One region of the Algoriphagus sp. NBT04N3 genome, then DNA from elsewhere that is predicted to be linked to it. Evidence: riboswitches for the same ligand, from Rfam matches in the RefSeq annotation. Region 1 holds a riboswitch; the other holds the start of a gene.
The links. Region 1 has a riboswitch for S-adenosylmethionine ahead of GYM62_RS08305 (homocysteine S-methyltransferase family protein). Riboswitches for the same ligand answer to the same signal wherever they lie in the genome.
Positions count from the first base shown of each region.

Region 2: another riboswitch for S-adenosylmethionine. It lies ahead of GYM62_RS06920 (O-acetylhomoserine aminocarboxypropyltransferase/cysteine synthase family protein); the one in region 1 lies ahead of GYM62_RS08305 (homocysteine S-methyltransferase family protein).

Region 1 is NZ_CP048415.1:1,903,622-1,909,558, reverse strand. Features, by position in the region: gene GYM62_RS08315 (PAS domain S-box protein) at 1-2,627, shown strand, start outside; gene GYM62_RS08310 (hypothetical protein) at 2,697-4,013, shown strand; SAM riboswitch class I at 4,125-4,224, shown strand; gene GYM62_RS08305 (homocysteine S-methyltransferase family protein) at 4,287-5,339, shown strand; gene metH (methionine synthase) at 5,329-5,937, shown strand, end outside.
Region 2 is NZ_CP048415.1:1,608,565-1,614,501, forward strand. Features, by position in the region: gene pdeM (ligase-associated DNA damage response endonuclease PdeM) at 1-296, opposite strand, end outside; gene GYM62_RS06910 (DUF2147 domain-containing protein) at 351-809, shown strand; gene metX (homoserine O-acetyltransferase) at 968-2,020, opposite strand; gene GYM62_RS06920 (O-acetylhomoserine aminocarboxypropyltransferase/cysteine synthase family protein) at 2,028-3,329, opposite strand; SAM riboswitch class I at 3,472-3,585, opposite strand; gene can (carbonate dehydratase) at 3,669-4,322, opposite strand; gene GYM62_RS06930 (SulP family inorganic anion transporter) at 4,319-5,860, opposite strand.

The sequences.
Region 1 (5,937 bases):
ATCCCATTTTGGTCACTAATCTCGAATATCAGATCATATATCTGAATAAAGCTGCTGTGGAATTATGTGGTATGGTGAAGGAGAATGCCTATAATAAACACATAGATTCTGTCATCAAATTTAATTTTCCAGATGGTAGCAGATTTGAAAAAATCGGCAGGAAACTGGAAATAGGGGATGTAAAGAAACAAGAGTTATTTATAGAAACAGGGGTTCAGCCTAAGGCTCCTTTTGAAATTTCTATGCAGGCAATCCATGCAGATGGAAAGGAGAAAATAGGCTACTCTTTGATCCTCCGGGACCTTTCTGAGAAATACGAAAATGAACGCTTGGCTATGAGAGCCAGCATGATTGTAGAGAATAGTCCAGCTGTATTATTTCAGGTGGATCCTAATGATGACTACAGAATCTATTACATCTCGGAAAATATCAACCAATTTGGCTATCAGTCTAAGGAATTGATGGAAAATAGGGTTCCATTCTTGAATATTGTACATCCTGATGACGCCAAAATCATCAAAAAGATCAATAGCAAATCAAGGGGTAAGTCAGGAGTAGTTTCCTTTTCTGGGGAATATAGGATCAAAAAAACTGATGGGACATTTATCTGGGTTGAGGATAAAACGTCAGACGTGAGAAACGAAGTGGGCGATATTATTCTACATCAGGGTCTATTTCAGGATATTACCGAAAGAAAGAATTTTGAAGAGTTCAAAGAAGAAAAAGAAAAACAATATCGAGTCTTGGCTTCCAATATTCCCGGAACGAATATTTTCCTATTGGATAAAAGCCGAAAATACATTTTGGCAGAAGGAACCAACTTTGAAAACTGGGGGCTGAGTCCATCAGATTTTGAAGGGAATTACCTAACTGATATCGCACTGACTGATTCTAAGGAGGTATCCAAATTACTGGATAGAGTTTATGAAAAACGTGAGATCGTCGAGACTGAATTCTTTTTAAGAGGAAGAAGATATCACAGAGTGATCAGGCCTATATTAGAATATGGCAAAGTGGAATATGCACTAAGTATCGTTAGGGATATCACAGAAGAGCATAAAGCCAAAGAAGATTTAAGACAGTCAGAGGAAAAATATAGAACCTTGGTAGAAGAGTCAACTGAGATCATATTTTCCTTATCGGAGTCATTTATTGTGGATTATATCTCACCCAACGTCAAGCAATTTATGGGCTATGAGATGGATGAGGTTATCGGAAAAAGCGTATTTGAATTTTTGGACCCGGAAGATCTGGATGTTTTCCAGGTACTTTTGGAAGAGACCAAGGATTTCTTCTCCCAAAACCAATTTTTGGAGTTCAAATTGCGCCATAAAAATGGAGAATACCGAGTGTTCAATTCCAATGGAAAAGTTATTCTGGATAAAGATGGAAAGAGACTTTACACAGGTATTGCGAGGGACATATCCAAACTTAAAGAGGCTCAGGGAGAATTGCTCAAAGCTAAAGAAAAAGCGGAGCAGGCGTCTTTGATAAAATCCCAGTTTCTTTCTGTGATGAGCCATGAAATCCGGACACCAATGAACGCAGTCATTGGTTTGGCTCATTTTCTTTTGGAGGATGATCCTAAACCTGATCAGTTAGAAAACCTTAAAACACTACAGTTTTCTGCTGAAAGCCTGATGGCCCTGATCAATGATATTTTGGATTACAATAAGATTGATTCAGGGAAAATAGAGTTGGAGGAGATGCCTTTTGATTTAAAGAATTTCATTCAGCGAATTGTGCATTCTCATAGTTTTCAGGCTACAGAAAAATCTCTGTATGTGATTTCCGAAATTGATGAAGCACTTCCTAAAAGTATCTTAGCAGACTCTGTTCGATTGGGTCAAATCGTCAATAATTTGGTTTCCAATTCGATTAAATTCACCGAAAAAGGCGGTGTAAAAATAATTCTCAAATCCGAGGGAATCGATAGAGAAGGAAAAGCCATAGTCAAATTTAGATTTGAGGATACTGGAATTGGAATTCCAGAAGAAAAGGTCTCCACTATTTTCGAAGCATTTACACAGGCCTCTTCAGAGACTACTAGAAAGTATGGAGGCACAGGCTTGGGATTGGCTATTGTAAAACGCCTGGTGGAATTATATCAAGGGGATATTACCTATTCTCCAAATCTAGGTGGTGGAAGTGTCTTTGAATTTGTGATTCACTTGAAGCCTTTTGAAGAGAGGGCGAACAATGGTTCAGCTGAGGATAAGCCTCAAATCAAATCTCTGATGGGGGCTTCTATACTAGTTGCGGAAGACAACATGGTCAACCAGATTTTGATCCAGAAATTTTTGAAAAAATGGAATACCGGAAATGTGGTTGTGGCTTCTGATGGGCAAGAGGCTCTGGAATTTTTTGAGAAGGAACATTTTGATTTAATTCTATTGGATTTGCAAATGCCAATTTATGACGGCTTTACAGTTGCCAAGAAAATCAGGTCTATGGCAGATCTGGTAAAAAGTAAAGTTCCTATGCTTGCATTGACCGCTACCTCTTTACATGAAGTAAAAGAACAGTTAATGGAAGTAGGTGTAAACGACTATGTGGCCAAACCATTTACTCCGGAAAATCTCTACGAGAAATTGTTGAAATTTCTTCGTCCCAAAGAAAGGGTCTAAGACATCTTTAGCATTAATTTTGCCTAAAGGCTGTGGGTTATTTATTTACAGCCGAAATTTTCCTTACTCATGTCCCTTTTTTTTAGAATAAGCATTGCAATAGTTTTCTTCTTTGGTTCTGGCTATGCTTTTTCTCAGCAACTTCTATCCAAGCGAACCACACTGTATACCGTGGTAGGTACCAGTGGAGCCAAATTGAATCAATTTGACCAAATGCTGGAAGATAGAGGTTTAACAGGCTTGAGAAATAGATATAGAACCTTAGGATTAGGCTATCAAAGCAGAATAAATGATTTCGTGATTGGGCTTGAGCTTTATCACAATCGTGGTGCAAACAGTGATTTGGATGGCTTTAAATTGGGGTACCGGACTTCCAGAGTTTTACTCAATGTGGGATATGCTTTTACCGAGGAATCCAAATTTCAGCTAATACACTACATGTCTTTGGGTATGGGTTATTTGAATTTTCAAATGCTTCCATCCGAAAGGCCTTCCAGTTTGGAAGAGTTTCTGGCTGACCCAAAGCAGGGATTTATTATTCGTGAAAATGATATCCAAAAAGGATCAAAATACTATGGGAACTTTTTAACAGAAATAGGCTTCCATATGACCTACGACTTTGATCTTCCCGGCAGGAGAGAAGCACTTTCCATCATTGCGAAAGCAGGATACGCATTTAGCCCATTTGAAGGAAAATGGGAGCTAAATGGGATGTCTTTCGATAATGCTCAAAGTGGTGCATTTCTTAGACTAGGAGCAGGTATTTCCATTCCAGATAGAAACTTCTTTTATAAAGATGCCTCAATTGGGCTTCACCTGATTTCTGGGGTTCATTTCACAAGTCCAGATACTTTTAATGAGGTTTTGGAAGAAGCTGGCTATGATCCCTTAGATGGCAGGCCTTCCAATTTGGGGATTAAGATTAAAGGTGAATCCGAACGCATGCTTTATGGAGTAGACGTTTATAACTTAGCCATGAATGGTAGTGCAAGCGAGACACAATCTCATTCTCTCAACAGTTTGAGAGTGTATGGAAATTTGGGATATAAAGTTATTCAATACAAAAATTTTGGATTTGGAGCTTTGGCCGGATTGGGCTTTGGAAATATACGATACACCTTAGCGCAGAGAAATAAGCCGGACTTTCCAGAATTATTTGAGCGGAGAAAGTTTGACGGGTATTTGAGAAATTCTGGTTTGATGGGTAAACCCGAAGTGTTTTTAGAGTATGGAATTCCAATGACCAAAAGGAAGTTGGTTGACCTTGTGTTTACCGCATCTGCCGGATATGAACTTGCATTGGCAAATTATAGACTAGGTGAGTTGGATATGGCTTCTTACATGTCAGCCCCTTATTTGACTTTTGGAATAGGGGTAAGACCTTAAATTTTAGAGTAATCGCATTTTCACTTGCCGAATCTTAAAAAAAGAGGGCGAAAAGTTTTAAAAATCCAACGATAGCGGTGTTTTATTGCCAAATAGCTAGTACATTTGAGTTGCTTATCGAGAAAGACCGAGGGAAGGGCCCTACGACGTCTTAGCAACCTGTAATCAAGGTGCTAACTCCCGTTCCGGAAATGCCGGAAAAAGATGAGCGGAAAAGTATTTTTACTTTGCTCCGTGGTTTTGCTCGATTAGCTTTTTAAACTTAATAGAATGATGCAAAATAGAACGGAAACCCTGCTTCAGGCAATTCAAGATAGGATCTTAATCCTTGATGGAGCTATGGGTACCATGATTCAAAGATACCAGTTAACAGAAGAGGATTTCCGCACCGAAAGTCTCAAAAACCACCCAAAATCTCTAAAGGGAAATAATGATTTACTTTCTCTTAGTAGACCAGATATTATCAAGGCAATTCATGCTGAATATCTTGGGGTTGGAGCGGATATCATTGAGACCAATACTTTCTCAGGCACCAGTATAGCTCAGGCTGATTATGATTTATCCCATTTAGCATATGAGATCAATTTTCAATCTGCAAAATTAGCCAGAGAAGTTGCTGAAGAATTTACTTCTCAAAATCCTCAAAAACCAAGATTTGTAGCAGGAGCCATGGGCCCCACCAATAGAACCGCATCCATTTCTCCGGACGTGAATGATCCGGGATATAGGGCAATAAATTTTGATCAACTGGCGGAAGCTTATGCCGAGCAAGTGAGAGGATTACTGGACGGAGGTTCAGATATTTTATTAGTGGAAACAATATTCGATACTTTGAATGCAAAAGCAGCGCTGTATGCAATTCAAGAGGTGTTTGAAGAAAGAAATATACCATTAGACCCGCTTGAGGGAGGTATTCCTATCATGATCTCTGGAACTATCACCGATGCCTCAGGAAGAACTCTTTCAGGGCAAACTACAGAGGCTTTTCTGATTTCCGTATCGCATGTTCCTCTACTTTCAGTAGGATTAAACTGCGCTTTAGGTGCCAAAGAGTTAAGACCTTATTTGAAAGTTTTGGCAAACAAAGCCCCATTTTTTGTATCAGCCTATCCCAATGCGGGCTTGCCTAATGAATTTGGTGCGTATGATCAAAATGCACAGGAGATGGCCGCACAAGTCAAAGAGTTTTTGCAGGAAGGCATGTTGAATATTTTGGGAGGTTGCTGCGGAACCACCCCAGACCATATCCGGGAATTGGCAAAACTAGCGGATGGTTTTGAGCCAAGAAAAATCGGAAAAAAGGAATTAGCGGAAAATGAAGATTGAGGAGCAGGCAATGAATGACTATTTGAAATTATCAGGCCTTGAGCCTTTAGTATTTACACCCAACCTGAATTTTGTCAACATTGGAGAAAGAACCAATGTGACAGGCTCCAAGAAATTTGCCCGTTTGATTTTGAATGGGAATTATGATGAGGCCTTGGAGGTAGCATTAGATCAGGTACGTGGAGGAGCTCAGGTTCTGGACGTTTGTATGGATGAAGGAATGCTGGATGGAGAAGCGGCAATGGTTAAGTTTTTGAACCTAATCGCTTCAGAACCCGAAATCAGCCGAATTCCTATAATGATTGACAGTTCCAAGTGGAGTATCATTTTGGCTGGTTTGAAGTGCGTTCAGGGCAAAGGAATTGTAAATTCGATATCTCTCAAAAACGGGGAGGAAGAATTCATCCATCAAGCCAAAACCATCAAGAAATTTGGAGCCGCGGTAGTAGTAATGGCATTCGACGAAAAAGGTCAGGCGGATACCTATGAGAGGAGAATTCAGATTTGTGAGCGGAGTTATAGGATTTTGGTGGATAGGGTACGATTTAATCCTCAGGACATCATTTTTGATCCCAATATATTCCCGGTTGCAACAGGG
Region 2 (5,937 bases), 300 kb from region 1:
AAGTCCATTAATATGTCCCATTGGCCATTCCAGTCGCTGTGAAATAGATCCCCCAAAAAATAAACAGAAGAGGGAGAGAACTCATCAAATAGAAGACTTAGAGTTTCTAAATCAACCTTGTGTATTGGCTCAGGAATAGGAATACCTGACTTTCTGAAATGAGCGGCTTTTCCAAAATGTACGTCAGAAATAAAAAAAGTTCTTGTATTTTGATGGTATACAACCTTTTCTTTCATCAAAAATAATGTTGTACCATTATGATCTAATCTTACCTGTCTCAAATCCTTTTCTCCCATTTTCAATTAACAGTTCAAATCTAAATCGATTAAAATTTTAAAAACAGAGTTTTTATGAAATCACGACAATTAGCTTCTTTATTATTCACTTTTTTTTTAATTGCTTCCTTTTCTTCATTCGGACAAAGTAGAGATGAAATCCTGGGCACTTGGTATAATACTGAGAAAACAGCCAAAGTAGATATCATGGAAAAAGATGGTTCATTTTTAGGAAAAATATCTTGGCTAAAAGAGCCTATAAAAAATGGTCAGCCTGCAAAGGATGTGGAAAATGATGATAAAAAACTCCAGCAAAGGCCTTTGATGGGCTTAACAATCTTGGAAGGTTTATCTTACGAGGACGGAATTTGGAAGGGAGGAAAGATTTATGACCCAAAATCAGGGAATACCTATTCTTGCGAAATCAGGATGAAATCAAAAGATGTTTTAGAGGTGAAAGGATACATGGGCTTTTCTTGGATTGATAGAACCGTGGAGTGGACTAGACTAAAAGAATTAAATCAAAAGAAGTAGAGTCGAGGATCCCTCGACTCCTCGTTCAATATAAAGTCGCAATTTCTGTCAGGTTGAGCGGAATCGAAGCCCTACTTAGCAATATTCCTGAGAATTATCCTTTGGTCTAGCTATCAATGACAGATTCTGATTCCTGTCAGGCTGAGCGGAGTCGAAGCCTAATTTTTCTCCAAGTAGAAAGACTGAAGCAAATAACTCAATTGATCAAACTCAATCAAAAAAGCATCATGGCCGGCTGTTGATTGAATTTCCTTATAGGTCCCGCGTTTAACATGTTTGGAGATAAACTGGGATTCTTCCGGTAAAAACAGCAAATCACTATTTACCCCAACAGTCAAAACCCTTGCTTCGATTTTTTGCAAAGCGGATTCCAAACCTCCTCTGCCTCTCCCCAAGTCTTGACTATCCATACTCTTGGAAAGAACCCAATAGGACAAAGCGTTAAATCTTTTAGCTAGTTTTTGACCTTGATAGCGGAGGTAAGAAGAGGCTTTAAAGTGATCTAGTCTGTGATCATTATCCAATTGCTTTTTCTGCAAATCAGAGGGATGCCTATAACTCAGCATTGCAATCGCACGAGCCGTTTCCAGACCTTTGAGACCTGCAAATTCACTTTTTTCTCCCCAGGTACAGTCTGATTCTATAGCCATTCTTTGAGTTTCATTAAATCCGATCACCCAAGGAGAAGATTTGGCTGTAGAAGCCAAAACTACTAAGTTTTCAAGCTTATTTCCTAAAGAATAAGCCCATTCCAAAGCTACCTGTCCTCCCAAGGAACCACCGATTAAGGTGTGAATTTTTTCAAGCTTGAGATGACTTCTAAGCCTTTCCAGAGAATTAGCTAAATCTCTTGGAGTAATGTGAGGAAACTCATAATAATAGGGTTCTCTGCTTTGTGGGTTGATGCTTAAGGGATTGGTTGAACCGTAATTTGAACCCAATAAGTTGGCGCAGATTATGAAATGGTCTGAAGGATCAAAGAATTTATCTTCCCCGATAAGCCCACTCCACCAATCAGTCACATTGGAGTCTCCTGTTAATGCATGAACCACCCAGACTACATTAGATTTGTCTGAATTCAAATTGCCGTAGGTTGTGTAAGCAAGCTCAAACTCCGAAAGATATTCCCCTGACTCTAAAGCCAGGGGTTTGGTAGACTGAAATAATTCCAAAGACATGGTAATCGATGCGTATTGACTAGTAAGGTTCATTTTTTAATTAAATCGAATCAAAGGCTTGTTGAAGGTCCGACTTGATATCTTCGATGTGCTCTATTCCCAATGAGATTCTCAACAGGGTAGGAGTAACTCCCGCAGCTTTTTGTTCCTCCTCAGAAAGTTGCTGATGCGTAGTGGCTGAAGGTTGGATTATTAAGGTCTTTGCATCACCTACATTCGCTAGGTGAGAGATCAATTTCAGAGAATTGATTACAGCAGATGTCTGCTCTTTATTTCCTTTAATTTCAAAGCTCAAAACACCTCCATAGCCATTTTTCAGATATTTCTTTGCTAGCTGATGATAGGGAGAAGATTCAAGACCGGGGTAATTTACTTTCTGAACTTTTGGGTGAGATTCAAGCCATTTTGCCAATGCTAGAGCATTATCTACAGTTCTTTGTACTCTCAGGGAAAGTGTCTCCAAACCTTGTAATAACAAGAATGAATTAAATGGGCTTAATGCCGGTCCGAAATCCCGGAGGCCTTCTACTCTTGCCCTAATGGCAAATGCTATATTGGGAAGTCCCAGTGGATTATTTTCTCCAAATACTTCCCAGAAATTCAATCCATGATAACCTTCTGATGGCTCGGAGAATTGAGGAAACTTGCCATTCCCCCAGTTATAGTTGCCAGCATCCACAATGATTCCTCCAATGGAGGTTCCATGCCCACCAATCCATTTGGTAGCAGAGGAAGTAACCACATTGGCGCCGTGAGCAATTGGATTAAATAAATAACCTCCAGCTCCGAAAGTATTATCTACTATTAGAGGGATATCATGTTTTTTGGCAACTGCCGCGATTGCATCAAAATCAGGAATATTAAATTCAGGATTACCAATTGTTTCCAAGTAAATTGCCTTGGTCTTTTGATCTATTAGTTTTTCAAAAGCCTCAGGGTTATCTCCTTTTGCAAATCTTGCTTCTATCCCAATTCTTTTGAAAGCAACTTTAAATTGATTGTAAGTTCCACCATATAAGAAAGAAGTCGAAACGAAGTTTTCACCTGCCTGCAGAATATTATTCAATGCAAGAAATTGTGCTGCCTGGCCTGATGCAGTAGCTACAGCTGCAACACCACCTTCCAGAGCTGCCAATCTTTTTTCAAAAACATCGGTGGTAGGATTCATAATCCTGGTGTAGATGTTTCCAAATTCTTTCAACCCAAATAGATTGGCTCCATGCTCTGCGGAATTGAAGGTGTATGAGGTGGTTTGATAAATAGGGACGGCCCTTGCATTCGTTGAAGGGTCAGGTTCTTGTCCAGCATGAAGCTGAAGGGTCTCAAATCTGTAAGTAGACATAAGTAATAGGGTTTAAAGGGTTTTAAATAAAAACTGTAATCCAGGATTAGGCAAAGCAGAATCCTTAAAGCATAAATGCTCTGAAAGAAAAAAGGGAAGTAACCTGAAGTAGGGGGGAATATCCTTTAATCATATTGCAGAGAATTTATAGTTCCAATTGAGACCTTCTCAATCGGCAGGAATTGGCACCTTTCCGACGTTACGGAAGGTTGCCAGAGGGTCATAGAGCCTGTCTCTTACCTCTTCTTTATAAATCCTAGCACCTTAAAAAGTGAAAGGATGATGCAAATAAAAATGAAGAATCTCAGAATTCAAAGAGATTCCTCAATTCGAATCAAATTAATGTAAGTGTTTCAATTGATCTTGATTGTAACGGAAAATAGGATTAATGTTTTCAAAATCAGGTTTAATATTGATTAACTCCTTCACCAATCCATCCTTTAACCCATAGGCCCAACCATGAATCTCAGGTGCCTTCCTTTCCATCCATGCTCTTTGTACGATGGAGGTTTTAATCAAATCTTGGCATTGTTCGATTACATTGTATTCAACCAACTTATTTACTTTTTCACTATGGTCCTCAATGGAATCAAGTTCTTCTTGATTATTGAAATAGACTTCCTTTATATTTCTCAACCACTTATTGATCAATCCAAGGTGAAAATTTGAAATTGCCGCTTCCACACCTCCGCATCCATAATGTCCGCATACAATGATGTGTTCCACCTGAAGGACCTCAACGGCATATTGAAGAACTGAAAGCAAATTTAGATCAGTGTGCACTACCATATTGGCAATATTTCTATGCACGAAAATTTCTCCAGGGTCTGTTCCCGTGATTTCATTGGCAGGAACTCGGCTGTCAGAGCATCCAATCCATAGGAACTTGGGCCTTTGCTGAGTAGCATTTCTTGAAAAGTATTCATGATCCAACTCTGTCTTTTCTTCGGACCAAGCTTTATTTTGTAATAAGAGTTTCTCGTACTGGTTCATGATTCTTTCAATTTATAATTAAATCCTTCAATGGTAATGGTGATATTTTTATCAGTAGAAGTCTCAATGAAATCATTTAAAACCTCCTGTATATCATGATCTATAAATCTGGCCCTTGTAGCATTTAAGACGACATCACTTCCATTTGGAATTTCAGCCAAATGCCTCATCAAAGGGGCTTTATTCAGAAATGAAACGTCCTTTTGCAGCTTAACCAAATACATTCCATCCAATTCAGTCACTGAAACTGACTTTTGATAATTGGTTCGAATAACGAAAAAGATTCCAAATATCATCCCAATCCCGATGCCTATTAGCAAATCGGTAAAGAGGATGGCACTGATGGTGACCATAAATGGAATAAACTGATTCATGCCTTTTTCATACTCGTGAACAAAGACTGATGGCTTTGCCAGTTTATATCCAACAAAGAAAAGTACAGCAGCCAAACAGCTTAAGGGTATCAAATTAAGTAATTCGGCGATACCAATGACTAATACTAGCAAAAGTATCCCATGGCAAATGGCAGAAAGCTTTGTTTTAGCCCCTGAGGTAATATTGGCAGTAGTACGTACAATCACAGCTGTCACAGGAAGACCACCTATTAATCCTGAAAGGGTATTACCTGCACCTTGTGCAACAAGCTCTCGGGAAGAAGGGGAAAGCCTTTTTTGTGGGTCCATTTTATCACCTGCCTCCAAGCTTAAAAGAGTTTCTATACTAGCGATCACAGCTACTGTTACTGCTATAAGCCAGAAATCAAGTGAGCCTATCATTCCAAAATCAGGAAAGGTGACCAAACTACTCAAATCTGAAAGTTGATCTACATCCGGTATAGATACTAAGTGCTCTTCATCTAATTTCCATGATGGCCTAATTATTCCATATAACTGATTGATTAAAATCCCTGCTATTACAGCCCACAAGGCTCCAGGTACTAAACCGAAAATTTTATGGTTTTTGATCTTAGGCTTCTCAAAAAAGATAATTAGTCCCAAAGCAACTAGAACAATTGGAATCGCTCCGGGACTGAAATATTGTATGGCATACCAGATTTCTGAAAATGTATTTTGCTCATCCATTTGACGAAAAGCAAGATCTCCCATTAAATCTTTGTCCCAGCCTAATGCATGTGGAATTTGCTTTAGGATCAAAATTAAGCCAATAGCGGTTAGCATTCCTTTGATTACTGAGTGGGGAAAATAATATCCTAAAACTCCAGCCTTTAAAAATCCCAAAATCAGCTGGATTAACCCTGCCATTACTACTGCTGCAAGAAAAAGTTCGAAGGTACCCAAAGATGAAATTGCATCTAAAACGATCACAGTCAATCCTGCTGCGGGACCACTGACACTGACATGAGATCCAGACAATGAACCCACCACAATACCTCCAATAATTCCGGCAATCAAACCAGACATAGGGGGGGCTCCACTGGCTACAGCTATACCTAAACATAAGGGTAATGCAACCAGAAAGACGACCAAACTGGCTTTTAAATCAGCGGAAAGGGTGGAACCAAAATAATTGGTTTTCATGGTGATGGGTTTGTCTAAAGTTTATAAATTTTCTTTATAACAAAAATAAATTTTACTAAAAAAAGAAAAACCCTAAC